2 regions of the Deinococcus roseus genome follow, and region 2 is predicted to be linked to the other one. Evidence: riboswitches for the same ligand, from Rfam matches in the RefSeq annotation. Region 2 holds a riboswitch; the other holds the start of a gene.

The links. Region 2 has a riboswitch for S-adenosylmethionine ahead of metX (homoserine O-acetyltransferase MetX). Riboswitches for the same ligand answer to the same signal wherever they lie in the genome.
Positions count from the first base shown of each region.
Region 1: it holds a riboswitch for S-adenosylmethionine, as region 2 does, so the genes downstream of both, IEY52_RS05450 (O-acetylhomoserine aminocarboxypropyltransferase/cysteine synthase family protein) here and metX (homoserine O-acetyltransferase MetX) in region 2, are expected to answer to the same signal.

Region 1 covers NZ_BMOD01000002.1:513,252-525,422, reverse strand. Annotated here, with positions in the region: gene IEY52_RS05475 (hypothetical protein) at 1-1,003, shown strand, start outside; gene IEY52_RS05470 (toxic anion resistance protein) at 1,028-2,224, shown strand; gene IEY52_RS05465 (substrate-binding and vWA domain-containing protein) at 2,233-3,768, shown strand; gene IEY52_RS05460 (hypothetical protein) at 3,787-4,380, shown strand; gene IEY52_RS05455 (hypothetical protein) at 4,870-7,017, shown strand; gene IEY52_RS05450 (O-acetylhomoserine aminocarboxypropyltransferase/cysteine synthase family protein) at 7,177-8,487, opposite strand; SAM riboswitch class I at 8,642-8,751, opposite strand; gene IEY52_RS05445 (alpha/beta hydrolase) at 8,866-9,729, opposite strand; gene IEY52_RS05440 (alpha/beta hydrolase) at 9,796-10,632, opposite strand; gene sdaAB (L-serine ammonia-lyase, iron-sulfur-dependent subunit beta) at 10,779-11,444, shown strand; gene IEY52_RS05430 (L-serine ammonia-lyase, iron-sulfur-dependent, subunit alpha) at 11,481-12,171, shown strand, end outside.
Region 2 covers NZ_BMOD01000001.1:237,803-249,973, forward strand. Annotated here, with positions in the region: gene IEY52_RS01030 (aldo/keto reductase) at 1-15, opposite strand, end outside; gene IEY52_RS01035 (RrF2 family transcriptional regulator) at 88-504, opposite strand; gene IEY52_RS01040 (hypothetical protein) at 677-1,207, opposite strand; gene chrA (chromate efflux transporter) at 1,256-2,398, opposite strand; gene IEY52_RS01050 (LacI family DNA-binding transcriptional regulator) at 2,488-3,486, opposite strand; gene IEY52_RS01055 (MFS transporter) at 3,610-4,812, opposite strand; gene IEY52_RS01060 (glycoside hydrolase family 19 protein) at 5,021-5,620, opposite strand; tRNA gene IEY52_RS01065 (tRNA-Ser) at 5,910-5,999, opposite strand; gene hmpA (NO-inducible flavohemoprotein) at 6,125-7,357, shown strand; gene IEY52_RS01075 (alpha-amylase family glycosyl hydrolase) at 7,705-9,543, shown strand; gene IEY52_RS01080 (nucleoside deaminase) at 9,536-10,078, shown strand; gene metX (homoserine O-acetyltransferase MetX) at 10,133-11,185, opposite strand; SAM riboswitch class I at 11,283-11,401, opposite strand; gene IEY52_RS27065 (GlyGly-CTERM sorting domain-containing protein) at 11,424-11,522, shown strand; gene IEY52_RS01095 (serine hydrolase domain-containing protein) at 11,583-12,171, shown strand, end outside.

The DNA of each region.
Region 1 (12,171 bases), on a different contig from region 2:
TCAATCCCTCAAGGACCGTTTTGCTTCTGCGGTGCTGGTGAAAGGGGTGATTGGCTCTGAAAAAGAAGATTTCTTCAAAGACCCTGAATTGACCGCCCTCTTAAAGAAAAAAGGCTTTCAGGTGGAGGTGCAGAAAGCCGGGTCCAGGCAGATCGCCACCACATTTGACCTGAATGGCATGGACTTCGCTTTCCCCTCTGGCGCCCCTGCTGCAGAGAAACTGCGCAAGGACAAAAAGGCCAGAACCACCTTCTCGGTGTTCTTCACCCCCATGGTGGTGGCCTCCTGGCAGCCCATCGCCAGCATTCTGGAGAAAAACGGTCTGGCCCAGAACAAGGGCAAATACGACCTGCTGGACCTGGAAAAACTGCTGCAGGCCATCAAGGACAAAAAGCGCTGGAACAGCCTGAAAGACAGCGGTGCCTACCCGGTCAACAAACCCATCCTGATCTCCAGCACCGATGTCACCAAGAGCAACTCGGGGGCCATGTATCTGGCACTGGCCAGTTACATCTTCAACGGAGACAACGTGGTGCAAAGCGCCCAGCAGGCCGCCCAGGTGCTCGATGATGTCAAACCCCTCTTTTTGCAGCAGGGGTATCAGGAAAGCACCTCCCAGGGACCGTTTGAAGATTACTTCCTGATCGGTATGGGCAAGACCCCCATGGTGATGGTCTACGAATCCCAGTACCTGGACAAAGCCCTGAAAAACGCCCTGCGTCCCGGCATGCGTCTGATGTACCCCAATCCGGGCATGTTCACCAAGCACATCCTGGTGCCCTTCACAGACAGTGGGACAAAGTTTGGGGAACTGCTCAGCAACGACCCGGACATCCAGCGCATCGCGGCAAAATACGGCCTGCGCAGCCAGAACCAGCAGGTCTTCGAGGAGGTCACCCGGTCTTCTGGACTGGCCCGCCCAGAGGCTGTGGCAGACATCGTGGACCCACCCACATACGACGTGCTGGAAAACATGATCCAGGGCATCGAGCAAAGCAGATAACCCCTCAAATCAGGAGGAATGAACATGGAATTGACCCCCCCCGAAACCCTGACCGCCCCGGAACCTGTGCAGAAAATTGAACCCACCCAGGCCGACAGCATGGTCAAACTGAAACCCGAGACCGTGCAGGTGCTGGACCAGAAAGCCCTGAATTTCATTGATGATGTTTTGAAGCTCGATGCCCAGAGCCCTGAATTCAAAGAGCGCCTGGACGCCATTCACAGCATGGGCACTGCAGAGATGGTGCAGGCCGCCCGCGTGTCCAGCCGTTTTCTGGAACGCCCGGCCAACACTGGAGACCAGATCCTCAAAGACGAGCGTTCCCCGGTTTCAAAGGCCCTGGTGGATCTGCGCAACACCATTGAAGACCTGGACCCCAGCAAGCAGGGAGACCTCTTTGAAACCCGCAAACTGCTGGGCCTGATTCCGTTTGGCAACAAACTGCGCTCTTACTTCATGCGCTTCGAGTCCAGCCAGAACCACCTGTCCGGCATTCTGGACACCCTCTACCGCTCCCAGGACGAACTGAAAAAAGACAATGCCACCATCGAGCAGGAAAAAGTGGCCCTCTGGAACGCCATGCAGGCCCTGCAGGGTTACGTGCATGTCGGGAAGCAGATTGATGCTGCTTTAGAGTCCCGTCTGGGCACCCTGCAACTGCAGGACCCTGAAAAAGCCCGCATCGTGCAGGAAGAAATGCTGTTTTACGTGCGCCAGAAGGTGCGGGACCTCCTGACCCAGCTTGCGGTGTGCATCCAGGGGTACCTTGCCCTCGATCTGGTGAAGAAAAACAACCTGGAACTGATCAAGGGCGTGGACCGGGCCAGCACCACCACCGTGATGGCGCTCAGGACCGCTGTGATCGTGGCGCAGGCCCTGGCCAACCAGAAACTGGTGCTGGACCAGATCAACGCCCTGAACACCACCACCAGCAACCTGATCGAATCCACATCGCGGCTTTTGCAACGCCAGACCGAGCAGGTCACCCAGCAGAGCATGAATGCCTCTGTGAACATCGACCAGCTCAGGAACGCCTTCCAGAACATCTACAGCACCATGGATCAGGTCAGCAGCTACAAACTGAAAGCGCTGGACAGCATGCAAAAAACCGTGAATGTGCTCACCGAGGAAGTGCAGAAAGCCCAGACCTACATGGACCGCAGCAGGCAAAGTGCAATGGCGCAGGGTGCAGCCCTTCAGGACAGTGGATTCAAACTTTAAAGGATTTTATGCCAGAAACCCACATCAGAAAACCCCTCAAGAAACCCATGCAAAAAGCGTTGTGGATGGTGCTTCCCCTGCTGCTGGCTGCCTGTGGCCAGAACAAAAACACCACCCTGAATGTGCTGGCAGGCTCTGAACTGAAAGACCTGACCTCCATCTTTGACGCCATGCAAAAGGAAACAGGCATCACCCTGAACCTGCAATACGTGGGAACACTGGATGGAGTGGAAAAAATCACCACCGGAGACCCTGCAGACCTGGCCTGGTTCTCACACGGCAAATACCTGAACCTGGTGGCGCGCAACAAGGTGGTGCAGCAGGAACGCATCATGCTCTCTCCGGTGGTGCTGGGGGTCAAACACAGCAAGGCCCAGGCCTGGGGCTGGCTGAACAAAGACAAACCCGTCACCTGGGATGACATCGCCCAGAAAGCCAGCACCGGTGAGCTGAAATTCGCCATGACCAACCCAAGTGCCAGCAACAGTGGGTTCACGGCCCTGATGGGTCTGAATGCAGCCCTCAAAGACAAAAACGCTTTAAAAGATTTTTTCAAAGGGCAGGCCCTCACAGCGGGCAGCAGTGGGTGGCTCTCGGATGCTTTCGTGCAGGACCAGGGCAAGCTGGACGGCATGGTCAATTACGAATCGGTGATTTTAAGCCTCAACCAGTCAGGAAAACTGACAGAGCGTCTGGACCCGATTTATCCCCAGGAAGGGATTGTCACCGCAGATTACCCCCTGATGCTGCTCAACAAGGACCAGCAGGCGTCCTACCAGAAAGTGGTGGACTATTTAAAGCAACCCGATGTGCAGCGCAAGATCATGGAACTGACCCTGCGCAGACCCGCCAGCACCGATGTGCCCCTTTCCAGCATCTTTCCCAATGCCCTGCTGGTTGAACTGCCTTTCCCGGCCACGGCTGCTGAAGTGCAGAACATTCTGGCCAGCTATTTCAGTGAGCAGCGCAAACCCGCACACGCCATCTTCGTGCTGGACGTCAGTGGCAGCATGGGGGGAGACAGGCTTTCAAACCTCAAAAGCTCCATCAGCAACCTGGCCGGACAGGACACCAGCCTGACCGGGCGTTACGCCAGCTTCCAGAACCGCGAGAAAGTCACCTTTATCCCCTTCAACAGCTACACCCTGCCCGAAAAAACCTTTCTGATCCAGAGCAAACAGGACAACTTTGAGATCCAGAACTACATCAACGGGCTGCAGGCAGATGGCGGAACGGGCATCTACAGCGCCCTCCGGGCAGCTTATGATCTGGCAGGTCGGGAAATGCAAGCCGATCCCAACCGCACCTACACCATCGTGGTGATGAGCGACGGAGAGAACAACTCCGGTCTGGACCTCAGCGGCTTCGAGAACACCTTCCAGATGTACCCTGCAGACCTCAGACAGGTGCGCACCTTCCCGATCCTCTTCGGAGAAAGCGACGACCAGGACATGAACCGTCTGGCTTCAGACACCGGAGGCAAGGTCTTCAATGGTCGGGACTCACTGGCGAAGGTCTTCAAGGAAATCCGCAGTTACCAGTAAGCTGAAAGGGAGACCTGCATGAATCTTTTTCTTTACCTTTACTCCCGAAAAAACCTGGTGGGCACCACCCTGGCCCTCGTCGGTCTGCTGCTGTACTTTGTGGGCATCAATTCCCTCTGGTACGTGATCATCCCCGGACTGTACCTGATTGGGGTGACCATCACGCCCCAGGAAACCTACGGCAGCCAGCGCAAACAGGTCAGCGACCAGGAGATCAGAAACCACCTGGACACCGTGATCCAGAGCTACCGCAAAAAACTCCCCAAAGAAGCCATCGAAAAAGTGGAAACCATCGAGTCCTTGATTGATGAACTTCTCCCCAGACTGAAGCCCCTGGGGGGCAGCAAAGAAGCCTACTCGGTGCGCCAGATGGCCCTGGATTACCTCCCCACCACCCTGCAGAATTACGTGAATTTGCCCTCGGCTTTCGCCAACCTGCACCCCATCAAAGACGGCAAAACCGCCAAAGTGATCCTGCTGGAACAACTGGACGTGCTGGAAAGCGGAATGCAGGCCCTGACCGCCAGTGTGCTCTCGGGAGATGCCCAGAAGATGCTGGCCAATGGACTGTTTCTGGAGGACAGTTTCAAGCAGGGGGAGTCGTTTTTGTGATGGGGCCGAGGGCACAGGGCAGAAAGCACAGGGCCGAGAGCCGAGGGCCAAAAGCAGAAGGCAGAAGGCTTTTTAAAACGTCAGAGATTCTGGGGTGCATAGGGTTTAAGTGATGTGCTGGAGTCAGTTTTGATGTTGATCTCCAGCATTCGGTCCCCGTACGCCACCACATTCTTGAGGTAGGTGTTGAGGGCATACGGGGACAAGCACATGCTTTCTGCCCTGTGCTTTCTGCCCTGTGCCCTCGGCGTTTTGCTTCAGCAAAACCATTAAAACTTCCCCAAGCCCCCTGTGACGGCAGTCGGTCTGGTTTCCCGAAAAGCCCCTAGACTGACAGCATCTCAGGCAAATGTGTTTGCGCTGGTCCTGACCTGAAGAAACTTTGTCTGGCATTTATGTTGCAGAGGCATCATCAGGTCAGCATCTTCACACCGTCAGAAAACACATCGTCAGAAAACACATCGAAAAAGCATCCCGGAGGAAGACCCCATGAAACGCATCCTTTTGACTGCACTGGCGTTTGGCTCACTGGCCCTGGCGGCCCCCACCCAGATCAACCTGCTGAACACCCCCATTCAGGCAGATGCAGAACAGCAGGGGAATCAGGTGTGGGTGTCTGCAATTCCCTTCTGGCAGGCGGCAGGAGGGCAGTTTCTGGGCATTGACCCCTCCACCCTCAGCATCAAGGTGCAGTACCAGGGGAAAGTGTTGCAACTCAAATTCAGCCTCAGGAACAACCAGCCCTACTTTTTGCTTTCAGACCTGACGGACCAGTTGAAACTGACGGTGGTCCGTCAAAATGGAGCTTATGTTTTGACTGCCCAGGATGCTGTTGCTGCCCCTGTTGTGCTTCCGGTCAGCCCACCTGAGCCGCTTCCTGTGGTCACAGCCTGTGCTGCGCCTTCCTGGAAGGGAGGGCCAGTGTCCAGGGCAGATCTGGTGCAGGATGCAAAAGACCTGTATGACCGTGTGGATGCAGGGGAAGACATTTCAGGCTTTTTGAAGAAGCGTTTTGAGGCGCTGGGGATTCCCGTGCTGCCTCTGGCCCAGAGCGTGCCACAACTCAAACAGAGCAAAATGCTGGTTCCAGATTTGCAACTTGCCCTGATGAACCGGGCTTTCCAGCAGGGCAACCTGATCGGGGTGAAGTCTTATCTGGACCTCCTCAAACAGCGTGGCGTGACCTTCAAAACCGATCTGAATTGTGCCTTGCAAGGTCTTGCTGACCAGAACTCTTTTTCACCCGAAGAAACCGTGCTGGCCTACATCCTGCTGCTGGGACAGGAGCGCACCCTTCGCGATGGGGTCAGCAGCACTTCAGTGTGGGGAGATGGTTTTCTTGACCCCTTGCAAATGGCCCTTTTGAACGTGCTGATCGGGGTGCAGAACCATCCGCTGGCTGTGGCCCAGAAACCCCGGAACCACTTCAATCTGTTTGCCCTGCTCTGGACGGACTGGCTCACCGACTGGGTGAAAGGCATGCCTGCAGGCAAAGCCCAGAGCACCCTGGTTGGCGGACCCCTGCAGGATTTGCTGGGCTCCAGCACCTCCTGGAAAGATTTGCCCAGAGACGCGCTGTGTTCCAGTCTGACCCTGTATGGCTTCAAACTGGACCTGTCCGTAGAGAAGCCCAACCTGTACCGCAAACTCCCCGATGATGCCTCCAGACCTTTCCTGACCACTGTGAAACTGAAAGTCCAGTTTCAGGACGATTACTCCAAAAACGTGCTGTTCGGGATTGTGGATGTGAAAACCCTGCTGGGAGACCTGGGTTGCAAGGTTCCCGATCCAGGGGATGCGAAAAACACCAGTCTGGAATGGCAACTGGACGACACCCTGCAAAAACATGGCGACCTGGACATCAAACCCACCCACACCGACGACACGGGCTCTGCCACCGCCACGTACCGCACAAAAGACGACAAAACCCCCAGGGCCTACCGGGTGAAACGCAAGAGCGACATTGGCCGAATTGGGGTGCAACTGACCGGACTGCTTTCTGACCTGCGTGGCATTGAGGCTGCAGTGCGTTCCAGTGGGAAAGCTGCAACAGCAGACCAGCGCATCACTGTGAATTACTACGAGCCTCCAAAACTGAAATTTCTGATGGATTCAGACCTCAGACTGTCTGGCGATGGGGGAGGTACCCGCATGGTGGTTCAGTCCGAATTCCCACTGGAAGCCTACTTTGAAGGGGAAACCCTGAAAGGCTACCGGGGAAGTGGCGTCATCAATGTGAAACAGCTTTCCCTGGACCCCAAAAAGTGCACGGTTTCGGGCACGCCTGGACAGGCTGTGGTGCATCTGGTGATTGATGACCCGGACAGCGAAGACCTGAAAATGCTCTTGCAGGTCGGAAAACCCACCGGAGGCGGAGTTGCCCCCATGATGGAGTTGCATTGCCCCGCACCTGGTCCTGTTCCACCCATTGATGCCTGGACCTCACCTTTCATTGGGGCGCACGAGGGCGAACTGGGCACCCTGCTGGATCCCAACCCACAGGCAGGACTGCTGATCAAACACTGGCAATTGCCCCACACCACCATCCTGGGTGTGAAATCCTATTCGGGCAGCCACCCTGCAGGCAAAGGCACCATCACAGAGACCACCACCCTGACGCTGGATCTGTTGCCCTGAAAAGTGCAAAAAGAACCCCTGAAGTGTTTGCTTCAGGGGTTTTCTGTTTCATCATGCCTGCAAAAGCCTGTTGCATCTGGTGTGGTTCCGATGGGATGTTTTCCCGACCATGAACACACCGAAAGAATCTGACTGCTGATGGCTGACGGCTGACCGCTCTTAAACCAGCGCTGGCACTTTGTTCAGGGCCTGCTCGACATCTGCAATGATGTCATCGATGTGTTCGATGCCCACCGAGATGCGCACCAGACCGGGGGTGACCCCTGCAGTGCGTTGCTCGGCTTCGGAAAGCTGGCTGTGGGTGGTGCTGGCCGGGTGAATCACCAGGGTTTTGGTGTCTCCCACGTTGGCCAGCAAAGAGGCCAGTTTGACGTTGTTCACGAAGGCTTCTCCGGCAGCCCGTCCGCCTTTCAATTCAAAGCCCAGGATGCTGCCTGCTCCATGTGGAAAGTATTTTTTGGCCAGATGGTGGTGCGGGTGGGAAGGCAGATCCGGGTGAATGACCTTCTCCACTTCGGGGTGTTTTTCCAGAAATTCAGCCAGTTTGTGGGTGTTCTGAATGTGGCGCTCTGCCCTGAGGGACAGGGTTTCCAGACCTGTGATGAACAGGCTGGCATGGTGGGGGCTTAAGGTGGTGCCCAGGTCGCGCAGGTTTTCCACCCGTGCCCGGATGATGAAGGCGATGTTGGGAAGCCCGAGGGGGTTGCCTTCTCCGAAGACCTCCCAGAACTTCAGGCCGTGGTAGCCAGGGCTGGGTTCGGTGAAGAGGGGGTAACGGCCATTGGCCCAGTTGAATTTGCCCCCATCCACAATCAGTCCCCCGATGGCCTGTCCGTGTCCGCCAATCCATTTGCTGGCGCTGTGAATCACGATGTCTGCGCCGTGCTCGATGGGCCGGATCAGGTAGCCTCCCTGTCCGAAAGTGCTGTCTACCAGTACCGCCACCCCTTTTTCGTGGGAAAGGCGTGCAATTTCTTGCAGGTCAGGGATGTTGAGGGCCGGGTTCCCGATGGATTCCAGGAACACGCCCCTGGTGTTTTCATCAATCAGGGCGGCGAATTCTTCAGGGCGCTCTTCGGAGGAGGTGAATTTCACACTGATGCCCAGACGGGGCAAAGTCACCTTGAAGAGGTTGTAGGTCCCACCATACAGGTTGGGCGTGGAGACGATGTTGTCTCCCTGCTGTGCCAGGGTCAGGATGCTGAGCAGCACGGCAGCATGACCGCTGGACACCGCCAGAGCACCCGTTCCGCCTTCCAGGGCGGCAATGCGGTTTTCCAGCACCTCGTTGGTGGGGTTCTGGATGCGGGAATAGATGTTCCCAAAGGCCCTGAGCCCAAACAGATTGGCAGCGTGTTCGGCGTTTGCGAAGTTGTAACTGGTGGTCTGGTAAATGGGGGTGGCGCGGCTCTGGGTGGTCGGGTCGGGGGTCTGTCCAGCATGAACCTGCAGGGTCTCAAACTTTGGCATAAAATCTCCTCTCAGATGTTATGAATCGGCTTCCTCTGATCTTGGACAGCCAGAGGCTTTGTGAAAATTTGGGGGATAAATGAATCCCCCTCCCAGAAAACAGACATCGTGGTCTGCTGCTTTGAGAAGGGGATGGGGTGTCAAACCATGCCTTCTCTTATCGTTCCAGCCATCCCTGGCGGGTCTGAAAGCACCGTGTTGCAATGGGAACCGGTTGCTGTGATGGTCTCAGGGTCAGGTCCCTTTCATCACTCGGGATAAGAGCGCCAGAAGGTCTCTGACGTGGGAACCAGTGTACTGGACACAGGCTTTGATTGTCAACAAGTTTTATCAACTATTCAAAAAGGGTGCTGTAAACGCCAGATCCACCAGACAAAATCAGGGCTTGCGGAGGTTCTTCTGCAGAAAATTCAGAATGGTTTCCCGAACTGGAGGGAAAAACCCTGAGAACCTGCGCATCAGTGCCCCCACAATTTCCCCGTGGTTCACTTTTGGGACCACCACAAATTCAACAGGGGTGCCGTTTTTCTGCAGGGCTTTTTCCATGCTGGTGCCGTTGGAGGGATCGACCAGTTCATCGTTCTGGGCCACCAGCAACAGAAAAGGCGGCAGGTTGCCATGCACATGGCTTGCAGGCATCACATCGGTTTGCAGGTGAGTGCCAAAAACCCCTGGGGTGTATTTGGGATCGAAGTCATAAGGACCTGCAATCCCCACCACACCCCGGAAATCGTTGGCTTTCAGGCCTTCTGCAGAAAGCAGGGTTTCGTTCACGATGCCTTCCACCACGTTGTAAGCTCCTGCAGAATGCCCCACCACAAAGATGTTCTGGGGATCGCCTGCGTATTCAGCGATGTGGTCCTTTGTCCATTTGAAAGCTTTGACAGTGTCCTCCACAAAAGCAGGGTAAGAGAAATCCGGTACCAGACGGTAATTGATCAGTACCGTCACATAACCCGCTCTGGCAAAGGATTCTCCCACGAATTCAAAGTCATCCTTGTTGTAATTGCGCCACGACCCTCCATGCACAAAAACCACCACCGGATGGGTGCCTTTCTGTCTGGGCAGGTAAATGTTGAGTTTCTGGCGGGCTGCAGGACCATAAGCCAGGTTCTGATAAAACTTCAGGTCGCGGGTGACCGTGAAGGTGTTGAGCAGGTTGAGTTCGGTTTTGGAGTCCTGGGCCTGTGCCACCAGGGGCAGGGAAAGCAGGGCACCTGCCAGCAGAAATTTGCAAATCATGCCAGCCAGTTTAAGCCTTTTGGACGGAAAATATTGTGTTTTGTTTAACCGGGTTCAAAGTGGGATTCACTGCTGCTTCTCCATGAACTCCAGAATCTGTTCCCTGACCTGAAAGTTCCCAGCAATGCGCCGCACCAGGGTGGCGAGGATGTCGGTGTGACCCAGACCGGGAATGGTGGCGGTTTCCACAGGGGTGCCATTGTCTTGCAGGGCTCTGGCCAGTCTGGTGGCGTTTTCGGGCATCACCAGATCGTCATTTCCTGCACTGATCAGCAAAAAGGGTGGCAGGGGACCGGAAACCCGGTACACAGGCATCACCTCTTTGCGGCTTGCATCTTCTGGAAACACTCCATCCAGAGGTGGAATGTCATAGATGCCTGCGATGCCAATCATCCCTTTGAAGTCGGTGGCTTTCAGGCCTTCGGCCTGCAGGAACCCTGGATCGGTAAGGGTCATGGCTGCGTTGTAGCCTCCTGCAGAGTGCCCCATCACGAAAATGCGATCTGGGTCTCCTGAGTGCTCCCGAACATGGTCCCTGACCCACCTGAGGGCTTTTGCAGTGTCCTGCAGGAAAGCCGGGTATTGAACTTCTGGGTACAGCCGGTAATTGATCACCACAGTCACGTAATCTGCTCTGGCAAAAGATTCTCCAATGAATTTGAAATCTTCTTTTTTGTATTTCTGCCAGGTGCCCCCGTGCACAAAAACCAGCACCGGATGGCTGCCTTTGTGTCTGGGCAGGTACACATCCAGTTTTTGCCTGGGGTTTTCTCCGTAAGGAAGGTCCCGCTGGATGGTCAGGTCGCGGGTGATGGTAAAGGTGTTGATGAAGTCAATCAGCATCTGGCTGGAGGTCTGGGCCTGTGCTGTTGTGCATAAAAGAACCATAAAGAAGAGAATCATTTTCCTTCTGGGCATGGTTTTAAGTGTATAGAGCACTGTTTTGAAAATCTGTGATGTTTTTGACCCGGTACAATCCCTTGGGGCTGCATTCAGGTTTGATGAATCGTATACTTGTATACGGTATACAAAGGAGTACAATTGTCTATATGAGTTTGCTGGACATGATTGGCCCCGTGATGATCGGCCCGAGCAGCAGCCACACAGCTGGAGCCTGCCGCATTGGCCTGGCAGCAAGACAACTGCTGGGCCACACCCCTGAAAAAGCCCACCTTGGCTTGCATGCCAGCTTTGCCAAAACCGGCAAGGGACACGGCACCCATCTGGCCCTGATTGCAGGCTTGCTGGGCTTTGAGCCCCACGATCCTCGCCTCCCTCAGGCCTTCCAGGAAGCTGAAAAAGCCGGTCTGCACTTTGAATTTCAGGACACCGACCTGGGCAACGTGCACCCCAACACCGCACAGATCACCTTGCAGGGGGGGCAGACCAGCATCGAGGTGATGGCCTCCAGCACCGGAGGAGGCATCATCGAGGTCATCGAGGTGGACCACTTCAAAGTCTCCTTCGATGGCTTTTCCCCGACCCTGCTGCTGAAATACCAGGACGCCTACGGCATGATTTCACGGGTCACGGGCCTGATTGCCATCGATGAAGTGAACATCGCCAGTCTGACCTGCACCCGTGAAAAAAGAGGAGGAACTGCCCTGATGTGCATTGTGCTGGACAGTGGCCTCTCCGATTACGCCATTCGCAAAATTGCCCACATTCCCGAGATCAGCTGGATTCGCATGCTGCCTGGTTTCAAACGCCTCTGATTCAATCCACGCTGATTCAACCCCCTGAGGAGCACCATGACCCTGGACGACATTTTAAAAGCCCCATCACCCGCCAGCCAGTGGGTTCTGGACACCGACTGCGAAGAAAATGGCCTCTCTGCCGAAGAGGTCAAACAGGTGATGCGCAGCCGCATTGCTGAAATGCGCGACAGCATCGAACGTGGCCTCAAAACCGATGCCAGAAGCATCACCGGAATGGTCGGCTGGAATGCCAAAGGCCTGTGGGATGCACCAGATGCCCTGAATGCTCCCCTCCTCAAACGGGTGCAGGCCTACGCCATGGCCGTCAACGAAGAAAATGCCCGCATGGGACGCATTGTGGCTGCCCCTACTGCAGGCAGTGCAGGCACCATCCCCGGAGCCCTGATTGGTGTGGCAGACCACCTGGGTCTTGAAGATGAAGCCCTGGTGATGCCTCTGGTTCTTGCTGCAGGCATCGGCAAGGCCATTTCCCGTCAGATGTACATCTCTGGTTCTGCCGGGGGCTGTCAGGCCGAAATTGGGTCCAGCGCAGCCATGGCTGCTGCAGCCGTGACGGAACTGCTGGGAGGCACCTCCAGAGCCGCTGTGCATGCAGCAGCCATGGCTCTGATGAACACCATCGGCCTGGTCTGTGACCCGGTGGGAGGCTATGTGGAAGTGCCTTGCGTGTCCAGGAACGCCTTCTTTGCCGTGCATGCCGTGAGCAGTGCCCAGCTTGCCCTGG
Region 2 (12,171 bases):
GAATGATGGCATCATGAACCTCCTGAATCCTGCGTTGATCTCAGGATCCAGCATACCCGAGATCGGGTGAGGCTCAGGAACGAAAACTCACCCTTCCAGTTGCATCAGGGGCTGCGCGGCCACATCTGCCAGCGTGAACTCGTTGAGTTTGGCGTAAAAAGCCTCTCTGGCATCAATGAGCACGCATTTCAGTTTGCAGTTGCCCCTTAAAGGACAGGGACCAATGTTGCAGTCGATGATGTCTGCCTGCGGTTCGGTCAGGCGAACCAGATCTCCCAGCCGGACTTCAGAGGGGTTTTTGGCCAGCCGAATGCCGCCATTTTTGCCTTTGCTTCCCTGAATGATGCCCATCTTGGAGAGGGAATGGGCCACTTTGTTGAGGTGGTTGTAAGGCACATTGAACCGGTCCGCCACCTCCTGCACCGTGGCCCTTCCCTGTTCAGGGACTTGCATCAGGTGCATCAGCAAACGCAGGCTGAGGTCGGTAAAGCGGGTCACTTGCATGGGTCAGACATCACCTTTCCTGATGATGCCTCACAGTAACAAATCGCAAGGGCAAAAGACATGGGTTGCAACGCTTTTCAGTGCAGCAGGGCTTAAGGTTTTCGTTTCCTTTTCTGGAAAAATCAACCCCCCCAAAGTGACATCAAAACCTTTGCCCTGCAAGGCCAGCAGGTCATTTGTTCAGGAACACAATGTCATCCAGAAAAAAATCGGACCTTGCACTGGAGTAATTCTGGAACACCACGCCTGCAATCCAGGTGGGGTTTCCCAGTTCGGACAGTGGAATTTCGTAATAGGTCCAGGTGTTCTTGTAAGCCGTGATGGGCATGGCTTTGTCTGAAAGCAACACATCATTTTCATCTGCAGGGGCGGCTTTGGAGGCCATCACCACCAGCAACTGGTGGTTCTCGGTGGGGCCACCATTCACCCAGAAGCCCATTTTGCGGATGTCTGCTTTGTTCATGACCTGTCCGGTGTGCAGGTAAAGTCCGGTCCAGTCTCCCTGATAAGCCAGTTTGATGCTGTATTTTCCAGACCACACCACACTGGTGCTGGAAAAATCCAGGGTGGTGTCCCAGGACCAGTTTTCCCATTTTGGACCCAGTGCATCCCGGTAGGCAACAACATCTCTGGAAGGCACTGTGAACTGCATGCATCCGGTGGTCAGCAGGCCAAGAACAGCAAGCCACACAACTTTTTTCATTGGGCTCCTTTGCTGTCATTATTGTAGTACAGGTTGCAAAACAGATGCCTACAGAACAAAGTAGCCCACAACAGCCCCTCCCAGCACCACCAGATGGGCCGGGATTTTCAGCAGGTGCAAGAGCACAAAACTGAGAATCACCCACAAAAATTCCAGCACGGTGTGGGGTCGGATGGTGAGGGCAGCGTCCAGCAGTGCTGCACCCAGCAATCCCACCACTGCAGCATTCACACCCCGCAAAGCAGCTTGCAAGAGGGGCAGGGCTTTGATGCTGTTCCAGACAGGCATGATGGCCAGCACCAACAGCAGTGCAGGCAGAAAGATGCCAGAAGTGGCCACCAGACCTCCCAGCACAGGATGGACTTCAGGAAAAGTGGCCCCCAGAAAGGTGCTGATGGCAAACACCGGTCCCGGAATGGCCTGTGCAGCTCCATAAGCGCCCAGAAATTGCTCCGGAGTCAGCCACACAGAGATGGGCTGCAGGAGGGGCAACACCACGTGTCCTCCTCCGAACACCAGGCTGCCTGTGCGGTACATCAGGCCAAACAGATGCAAAATGGGAGAAAAAGCCAGCAAGGGCAATCCCACCAGCAAGGTCGTGGCAAGTCCCAGGTAAATTCCGGTCCTGTGCAAGTTCAGGTTGTTGCTGAGAGGTGGCTTCTCCTGCTCTGCTGGTCTGAACTGCCAGATGCCATAAAGCCCTCCCAGTGCAATCACCAGCAAGCTGGTCCAGGCTGTGGGAAGCAAAAGCATCAACAGGCCGCTGATCAGGGCAATCAGGCGGCGGGTGTTGTCCGGGGCCAGGGTGCGGGCCATGCCCAGCACAGCACTGAGGATCACCCCCAGCGTCAGCAAACTGAGGGCACGCACCAGACCACCACTGAGAAACTGGTTGGCCCCCAGGGCCAGGGCCAGCATGATCAGCGCAGATGGTGTGGTGAAGCCCACCCAGGCCAGCACAGCCCCAAGTGTGCCCGCCCGCAATTTGCCCAGGCACATGCCCACCTGGCTGCTGGAGGGACCGGGCAAAAAGGTGCACAGGGCCACCAGATCCGCATAATCTGAATCTGACAGCCATTTTTTGCGCTCCACAAATTCCTGCCTGAAGTAACCCAGATGGGCCACCGGTCCCCCAAAACTGCTGCAGCCCAATCTCAAAAAAGTCAGCAAAACGTCCAGCGCTGGATGCATGCTGTTCATGCTAACCGTTCAGGTTCAAAACCGTGTGCTGCTGTTCTGCGCAACTGCCAGAAGTTGTCCAGAAGTTTTGCTGCCTCACATCATCTGGCCCGAGAAGCAGACTCCCGGATCACCAGTTGAGGGGTGATTTTTTCCAGCACCACCTCTTCATCGTTGAGGAGGTTCAGCAAGGCGGTGGTGGCCGCCAGTCCCAGTTCATGCATGGGTTGCCGCACGGTGGTGAGGGGCGGCATCATGTACTCGGAGTTGCGGGTGTCATCAAAGCCCACCAGGGAGACTTCTTCAGGGACCCGGATGCCCCGGCGGTACAGGGCAAGCCTGGCCCCGTAAGCCATCTGGTCGTTGGCCGCAAAGATCGCGGTGAACATGGTGCGCGATTCCAGCAGGGTGGCCACGGCAAGGCTTCCCGAGGCCTCCTGAAAATCCCCATGCACAATCAGTTTCTCGTCGATGTCCATGCCAAATTCCTTGTGGGCATCGTAGTAGCCCCTCAGGCGTTCACGGGCATCAATGTGCTCATGGGGGCCAGCAATGTGGGCGATGCGTCGGTGCCCCAGGTCAAAGAGGTACTTGACCAGATTGCGTGCTCCGGCGTAATTGTCAATCAAGACAGAGTGCTGCTCAAACCCTGGAATGGTGCGCCCGATGGTGATGATGGGCATGGATTCTGCCAGAGCACCGAGAGAATCCCCTTCCAGGTGACCTCCCATGATGATCAGACCATCCACCCGGCCCACCAGACGCTGAATCGCCACCGCTTCATCTTCGGGTTGCCAGTGTCCATCCATGAACACCGGGACGTAATCGGTGCCCCTCAGGGCTTCCTGCACCCCCAGCAATGCCGAGCCATAAAACGGACTGGCAATGTCCTGCGTCAAGACCCCGATGGAGAGGGTGCGGCCCTGCACCAGGCCTTTGGCCACCAGGTTGGGCTGGTATTTGAGCTGTGCAATGGCCTCTTCCACCTGCTTGCGTTTTTTCTCGCTGACCCGCGCTGTGCCAGCCACAATTCTGGACACCGTGCTGGGGGAAACCCCGGCAGCCTCGGCAACGTCCAACAAAGTCACTTTCTTCTTCATGCCCGCCTCTTTTTCAGTGAAGACCATTCAAGTGGGTGAACCTGTTTTCAGAGGCTCAAATCAATGCAAGCGAGGAAAGGTCTTTTGAACCCGGCCAGGGCACTCAGGTTTTGCTGCCCTGCGTCAGGTGCCGGGTTGCACCTTTCCTGCACGTCTTAAATATACCCCAATTGCTGAGATCAAACTGATGGTCAGGGCCACACTGTACATCAGGGGAAAACCCGACTGGGCCACCAGCAGACCGCCTCCCAGTGCTCCTGCAGCCGCAGAACCCCACACAAACACATCCAGTTTGCCCTGTGCTGCTGCACGGGTTTCTGGAGGCAGGCTGCTGGTCAGCAAACTGGAGCCCGCCACAAAACACAGGTTCCAGCCAATGCCCAGCACAAAAAGGGCAATCCCCATTTCCATGAGGCTGTGCCCCAGCAAACCCAGCAAGGCACTCAGGGCAAGGAGCAGGCTTCCCATGAAGATCATGGTTCTGGCGCCAAAGCGGTCCACCCAGCGCCCGGTGATCCAGGACAGACCAAACATGCCCACCACATGCCCGGTCATCACGCTGGAAATGGCCTCCAGACCGTGGCCCAGATGGGTGGCGTGCACGGGCATCATCACCATCAGCATCAACATCACACCCTGACCCACCATCATGCCCAGCAGGGCCAGCCTGACCTGGGGGTTTTGCAGCAGTTCTGCAACAGACAGCTGGATTCTGGAGGTGTGTTTTGGCAAGTCAGCAGGTCTGGCTGTGAAGAACACAGCCACCAGCCCACTGGCCAGGGCCAGGAACAGGGCACTGAGCAACCAGCCCGCCTCATTTTCAGGCAACTGGTGGGACTGGGCCACGTTTTTCAGGGCAGGAATGCACAGGCGGGTGATCACCGCTCCTATGGCACTGCAGGTCAGCAGAAAACCAATGAACTGGCCCCGCTTCTCGGGCTGAACCAGTTCACTGACTGCATAACGCATCTGGTTGATGCCTCCGGTGGCCAGACCCACCAGCAAAATGCCCACCATGAAACCCCAGAAATTTTGCTGCATGGCCTGCCAGAAAGCCACACTGGCCCCGATGGTTCCCAGCAGGAAAGCCAGGGCCAATCCCACCCGGCGTCCATGGCGGGACATGAGTTGCCCGGCAAAGTAGGCACTGAAAGCCGAGGCCAACAGGTTGACGGTGGAGGGCACGCCAGAGTAGCTTTCCGATCCGGTGAGTTTCACCGCCAGAATGCTGGCAAGGGCCACTCCGATGGTGGTGGCACTGGTGGACAGGGCCTGTGCAAGATACAGAGCGGGCAGGCTGCGCTGAACTGTGCTGGGCTGAGTCATGGTGGTCACTCTAACCTGTTTTGAGAAAGATGTGCAGAGGATTCTGGCTTATTTTCAGACAACTTTTCAGACAACTTCTGGACGGGTGTGCCGGAAAAAGGAACATCTGCCTGCAATGTGTGCCAGATGCAGGCAAGAGGCAGGAGCGCTGAGAAAAGACCAGAACATCCGCCCAAGAGGGTCTTTTGGTCTTTCCGGTCTGCAGGTCTCAGTGCAGCAAAGCCATGATTTTTTGCAAGTAAGCCTGCCTGCTGGGGAGGCCAATCAATCCACCATTGATGGCACGGGTAACGGCCTGCAGGTCATTGCGGTCTGCCATGGCATTGATGTGGTGGTCCTGCCAGAAAGCAGCTGCCGTCTGGGCACTGACCCCAATTTGCAACAACAAATCGGGGTCGTTCACCAGATCAAAGCCGGTGAGCTGGCTGTAACGGGTGTAATTGCTGCGTCCGGTGAGTTGAATGAATCCTCTGCCACGGTACTTGAAACCGTCTCCAGGCTGGGTGTTGCCCATGCGGCCCCCATACACGGTGTTGCCGAGGGCCTGGGGGTTCATGGCACAACTCTGGGCAGCCTGCAAACTGGGGAAGCGGCTGGGCCACACCTGACACAGCCGTTTGGCTGAGTAATTCAGATTTTCTTCCTGTGGAACCAGTCCAGACTCTGCAGTGAGCTGGGCCAGCCAGTGGGCCAACCTCAAGGTGGTGTTGATGCCGTACTGGTCTGCAGCGTGCTGCAGCTTGGCTGCAGTGACATCGGGCTGCTTCAGGTTGGGGTTGAGGGCCTGAATCAGGGCTTTGGTGATCATGCTAGATGCCTCCTCATGCGGCGCTGCTGGAAATGGGATGCAAGTTCAATATGCCCTGGATGCGTATTGGGCCGGGTGATACACCTCAGTTTAGGACAGCACCGGGGGGCATTCATAAGTGATAACCCCTAGCAAAAATTCAGGGGTTTCAGCAGGGAAACCCCCCAAAAGGCCAGAGCGCACATCTGATCAGCGGGGCCGCTTTGCAGACGCTGCCCTTTCTGGCTGCACTTTGGCTGCACTCTGTCACCACAAAGCAAACACCCCACCTTTCGGTGGGGCTGCATTCTGGCGGAGAGAGCGGGATTCGAACCCGCGGTAAGTGTTACCCTACACACGCTTTCCAGGCGTGCCCCTTCAACCGCTCGGGCACCTCTCCCTGGGAGTTTGTCCCAAGCTTTCGTCTCGGGAACGGAATAGATTGTATCACTTTTTCTAGAAAATGCTAGAGGGTGCGCGGGGACATTTCTCTCTGCATCTAATATATATTTTAAATGCATATTCATGACGGAGGACCACATGCTGACCGCCCCACAACTTCACCTCATCAAAGCCACAGTTCCCGTGCTCAAACAACACGGAACCACCATCACCAGCCACTTCTACCGCCGCATGTTTGCCCGGCATCCAGAATTGCAGAACGTTTTCAATTTGACCCACCAGCAAACCGGAGCACAGTCCCGCAGCCTGGCTGCTTCGGTGCTGGCTTACGCAGAATTCCTGGACCAGCCTGAATTTCTGTCCGGCATGGTGGCCCGCATTGCCCACAAACACGCCAGTCTGGATGTCCTGGCCGAACACTATCCCATTGTGGGCGAAAACCTGCTGGCTGCCATTCAGGAAGTGCTGGGAGATGCTGCCACACCTGAAATTCTGGACGCCTGGGGTGCAGCTTATGGGATCCTGGCAGACATCATGATTGGTGTGGAAAAAAACCTTTATCAGGCTGCTCCCTGGGAAGGGTTCAAAGCCTTTCAGGTGGTCCAGAAGGTGCAGGAAAGTGCCCAGATTGTTTCTCTGCACCTCAAACCGCTTGATGGCACTTCCATTGCGCCCTTCAAACCTGGTCAGTATGTCAGTGTGCGCCTGAAAACCGAACACATGCCCTACACCCAGATTCGCCAGTACAGCCTCTCTGATGCCCCAGGCAAGGACACCCTGCGCATCAGTGTCAAGCGTGAACTGGCCCCCCAGGGCAGCTTTGATTTGCAAGATGGCCTGCTCTCCAACCTGCTCCATGACCACATTCAGGTGGGAGATGCGCTGGATGTGCACGCTCCCATGGGAGATTTTGTCTTGCAAGAACGGGGCCGCCCTGTGGTGTTGTTGGCAGGTGGAGTGGGCATCACTCCCCTCTTGAGCATGGCCAAAGCTGCAAAAACCAGCGAGGTGCACCTGCTGCAGTTCGTGATGAAAAAAGCAGACCATACCTTCAGAGATGAACTCTCTGCCCTGCAAGTCGAAAACCCACAGGTTCAGGTGACCGTGTTTTACACCGAAGTGGGAGCAGATGAGCTTCTGGGCATTGACCACCAGGACACGGGCCTGATCTCCACAGAGAAACTTCTGAAACATGTCCCCCTGGACGCAGATTTTTATTATTGTGGTCCGGCAGGCTTTATGCAGGCTGTGGAAAGCATTCTGGATGATTTGCAGGTTCCAGCAGCCCGGCGTTTCTTTGAAGCTTTCAGCCCCACCCAGGATTTCAAAGTGGGAGAAGTCCAGCTCCAGGGCTGATTTGCAGAGCAAAACCAGGGAAAACCCCTGATCAACCCCATACCTCAAAAAATTCAGTTTAAACTCGGTTTTTTTTCTTGTTCCAGAGGATGAAAATCTTCTGGTTTATTTTTTTGTCTCTTGACAATTTCGTCTTTTTAATGGCATCAATAAAGGCAGGTTCTGAAATTCAGCAGGACCTTGCGCCAGAGGAAGTCCGCAGAATTGTGATCTACCCAAGCAAAAATCGTCCCTCTGTGGGATTGCTCATAGATTTATCGCCGCAATCATCAAATTCTAAATGTTGGTTCTGGTGCGGCTTAAAAAAGATGACTTTATGAACCAGCATTTCAAGTGAGGAGCAGGACATGACTTTAACAGAAGAAAAAGCCTCCCGATCCGCCCGCAAAAAGACAGAAATTTCCCCAGTCCCAGGCATGGGGGCCATTCCCACCCCAGACGGGGTGAGTTTCCGGGTGTGGGCACCCAACGCCACTGCCGTGTGCGTGGGTGGAGATTTCAACAACTGGAACAAAACCGAGCACCGCCTCGCCAAAGAAAAAAACGGTTTCTGGTCGATTTTTGTGCCTGGGGTCAAACCCGGAGCCACCTACAAATTCAGAATCAAAAACAAGGGTTTTGATGCCTGGAAAATGGACCCCTACGCCCGCGAAGTCACCAGTTCTGTTGGAGAATGCGTGGTTTACGATCCCACCTTTGACTGGGGCGACCTCAAAGAATACCGGGTTCCAGCCTGGAATGAAATGATCATCTATGAACTCCACGTGGGCACCTTCAATGCGCCCGAAGGGCAACGCGGCAATTTCGATTCTGCTGCAGAAAAACTGGATTACCTCTCGGACCTGGGGGTCAACACCCTCCTGATCATGCCGCCCATGGAGTTTGCCGGAGACATCTCCTGGGGATACAACCCCGCCCATCCTTTTGCTGTGGAAGGGGCTTATGGGGGCCCCAATGCCCTCAAACGCTTCGTGAAAGCCGCCCACGAGAAAGGCATTGCCGTGCTGATCGATGTGGTCTACAACCACTTCGGACCTTCAGACCTCGACCTCTGGCAATTTGACGGCTGGAGCGAAAACGGCAAGGGTGGCATCTACTTCTACAACGACTGGCGTTCTTCTACACCCTGGGGAGACACCCGCCCGGATTATGGCCGCGAAGAGGTGCGCCAGTACATCCGCGACAACGCCCTGATGTGGCTGGAAGAATTCCAGATGGACGGCCTGCGTTTCGATGCCACCGCCTACATCCGCAACGTGCAGAGCAACGAAAACCCCGGAGATGACCTGGAAGAAGGCTGGGGACTCTTGCGCTGGATCAACGATGAAATTGAAGCAAGACAGCCCTGGAAAATCACCATTGCAGAAGATTTGCGGGGCAATGCCCTGGTGACCGCCCCCACTTCAGAAGGCGGCCTGGGCTTCGATGCCCAGTGGGATTCTGGATTTGTACACCCTGTGCGCGAAGCCCTGATCGTGCAGGAAGACCTGCACCGCAACACCCAGGCTGTGGCCAATGCTGTGCTCAACTGCTACAACGGAGAGGCTTTCAGTCGGGTGGTCTACACCGAATCCCACGATGAAGTCGCCAACGGTCATGCCCGTGTTCCCGAAGAAATCTGGCCCAACAATGCTGCCAACTATTACGCCAAAAAACGCTCCACGCTGGGGGCCTGCATCACCTTCACCTCTCCTGGCATTCCCATGGTGTTCCAGGGTCAGGAAATGCTCACCGCAGGCTGGTTTGACGACAGCAATGTGATGGACTGGTCTCTGGCAGACAACTTCAAGGGCATCACCCAGATGTACCGGGACCTCAAGCAGCTCAGGCAAAACGCTTACGGGCACACTGCGGGCCTCAAAGGTCCGAATGTGGTGGTGCACCGGGTGGACATTGAGAAGAAAATGCTGGCCTACCACCGCTTCGATCAGGGGGGTCCCAAAGACGACGTGATCGTGGTGGTCAACCTGTCGGGTCAAACCCTGGAGAACTTCGAAATTGGCTTCCCCAGAGAGGGCCTGTGGCGCACCCGTTTTCACTCCGACTGGGAAGGATATGACAGCGAATTCACCAACGTGTTCAGCCACGATGTGGACGCAGAAGAAGCCGAAATGGACGGGATGCCTTTCAAGGGCAGCGTGGCTGTGGGACCTTACAGCACCATCATCCTGTCCCAGGATGAGTAAAGTCCGCCCAGAGGACCGCCCCTTCTTGATGCGCACCCTGGAACTTGCCAGGGAAAGCGTTGAGAAGGGGTCCTCCCCCATTGGTTGTGTGGTTGTGAACGGTCAGGGCCAGATCATTGCAGAGGGCCGCAACCGGGCACATGAACCCTGGCCAGACCATCCCCACGAGGTGGCAGATTCCAGTTTCGCCCATGCCGAGATGGTGGCCTTCTACCGTCTGGGACGGATTGAGAAACCAGAGGAGTGCACCCTGTACTCCTCTCTGGAACCCTGCCTGATGTGTGGAGGGGCCATCGGAATGGTGCAACTCGCCCGTGTGGTGTGGGCCTGCGATGACCCCTGGGGCGGGTCTGGACGCCTGATCAAATGGGACATGCATCCGGCCTATGAAAAAACCGAGGTGGTTCCGCATCCTTTTGAAGATCTGGAGCAGGAAGCCACAAAACTGTTTGCACCCGAAGCCAGAAAGGCTTACCCAGCAGAAGGCTGGGAGGCCTGGATCAAAAGGTACCCGGAGACGGCAGAGCTGTCATAGACCTGCTGTCTTGAAAAGACCAGAGCCTTCAAAGCTCTGGTCTCTTTGTGCTGTTCATTTCTGCAGGAATTCCAGCAACCTGAGGTTCAACGGTTCATCCTCAATCAGGAAGGCATCGTGACCGTGTGGGCTCTGCAGTTCCCAGTATTCGCTGTTCTTCATTTGTGCCGCCACCTGCCGCACTTCACTGGCAGGATAAAGGATGTCGGTGGAGATGCCCACCAGCAAAGTGGGCACGGTGTTGCGCCGCAATTCATCGTCGGTCACCTCAAAGAGGTCCATGGCCTGGGTGATCAAGAGGTAGGTGTTGGCATCAAAGCGCTTGAGCAGTTTTTCCCCGTGGTACTCCAGATAGGTCTGGATGGCGCTCTGGTTGGGATTGAATTTGGACTGCCCGCCCTGTGTCATCTGGTAGGACTCCGGGCTGCGGTAACTGATCATGGCGATCTGGCGGGCGATGGCCAGACCGTGGGGTTGCTCCTGGTACTTGCCGCCTTTCCATTCAGGATCGCTGGTGATGGCGTTGCGCTGGGAGACATTGAAGCTCTTGGCCCAGGCACTGTGGCGGGCAGGTGCACCAATGATGATGGCTTTCTTCAGGCACTCAGGATAGCTTCTGACCCATTCCAGGGCCTGCATGCCGCCCATGCTGCCCCCAATGACGGTCAATTTTTTGACGCCAAGGTCTTTGATCAGTTCTTTTTGCACCCGCACCATGTCATGGATGGTGATGGGGTCCAGCCCGATTTCTTTGGGACCAGAGGTTCCTGAACACCCCCCCAGCACGTTGGAACACACGATGAAGTGCTTTGTGGGGTCCAGGGTCTTCCCTTCCCCGAACATGTCTGCCCACCAGCGGTGCACGGCACTGGTGCCGGTGAGGGCATGGCAGACCAGAATGGCATTGTCTTTTTCGGCGTTGAGGGTGCCGTAGGTGTGGTAACCCACCCGGATGTTGCTGAGGATGCGGCCAGAATCCAGAATCAGAGGTGCTTTCTCAAAGAACCACTTGTAACTGGGCGTGATGGTGTAGTCGTGCTGACTTTTGGCGACGAACGTAAACGGGATGGCTCCCTCATCGGTTTCGAAAGCGAACTCGAAGCGCATGTGCTCCCCTCCAGGAGAAAAGAGTGTTGATCTGCGGGGGAACTAAAGATTCCCCCTCTCGTGGTGTTGAGAAGGGGAAATGGTGGTTTACGCCCTTCTCTTATCGTCCCCGAATGGGACCATCGTGGTCTTTCGGGCTGGTGAGCACCGTACCGTGATGGAGGTCGGTTGCTGCGGCGTTGCGGGCCAGTTCCCTGCGCCGACTCTGGATAAGAGTCGCCTGTGTCTCACAGGCTAAATGTCAGTGTATCGGGTCTCTGGGGGCAGTGTCAACTTCTGGGCTTTGCTGGTGTTTTGCTGCTGTGCTGTTGCTCGATCTGGATTGTTACAAACATGACAGCAACCTCAAAGCCTGCTGTCTGATGGGATTCTCATGCTGGTTGCTTAATTTGATACCGTGAAACCTTATTTGTTGCCTGTTCTACTGATCACTGGATGTTTGCTCACTGGATGTCAAACCATCGCCCCCAAAACCCCTGAAGCTGTCCTGGCAGACAAAACCAGCCAGCTGGTCATTCAGCACAAACTGCCCTCCCTGAGCATCACCCTGTTCAATGAAAAAGCCATATTGCAGCAGTCTGCCAAAGGGGTGCGCAAATACGGCTCTCCTGAAGAAGTCACCTTGCAGGATGTGCACCACCTGGGGTCCATCACCAAATCCATGACCGCCACCCTGATTGCCACGTATGTGGAAAGCCACAAACTGTCTTTCCAGAGCAAACTCAAGGAGCTGTTGCCAGACACAGAAATGCGGGAAGAATACCAGAACATCACCATCGACCAGTTGCTGTCCCACCGCTCAGGCATTGTGGATGACCTGGAGCCCCAGCCCGGGTGGTGGGATGCCAGCATTCCTCTGGCCACCCGCAAAGCCGACTTCATCAAGGACCTGCTGCAAACCCCTCTGAAGCATGCCCCTGGGACTGCTTTTGAATATTCCAATCCAGGCTATGCCCTGCTGGCTGCCATTCTTGAGAAAGTGGGCA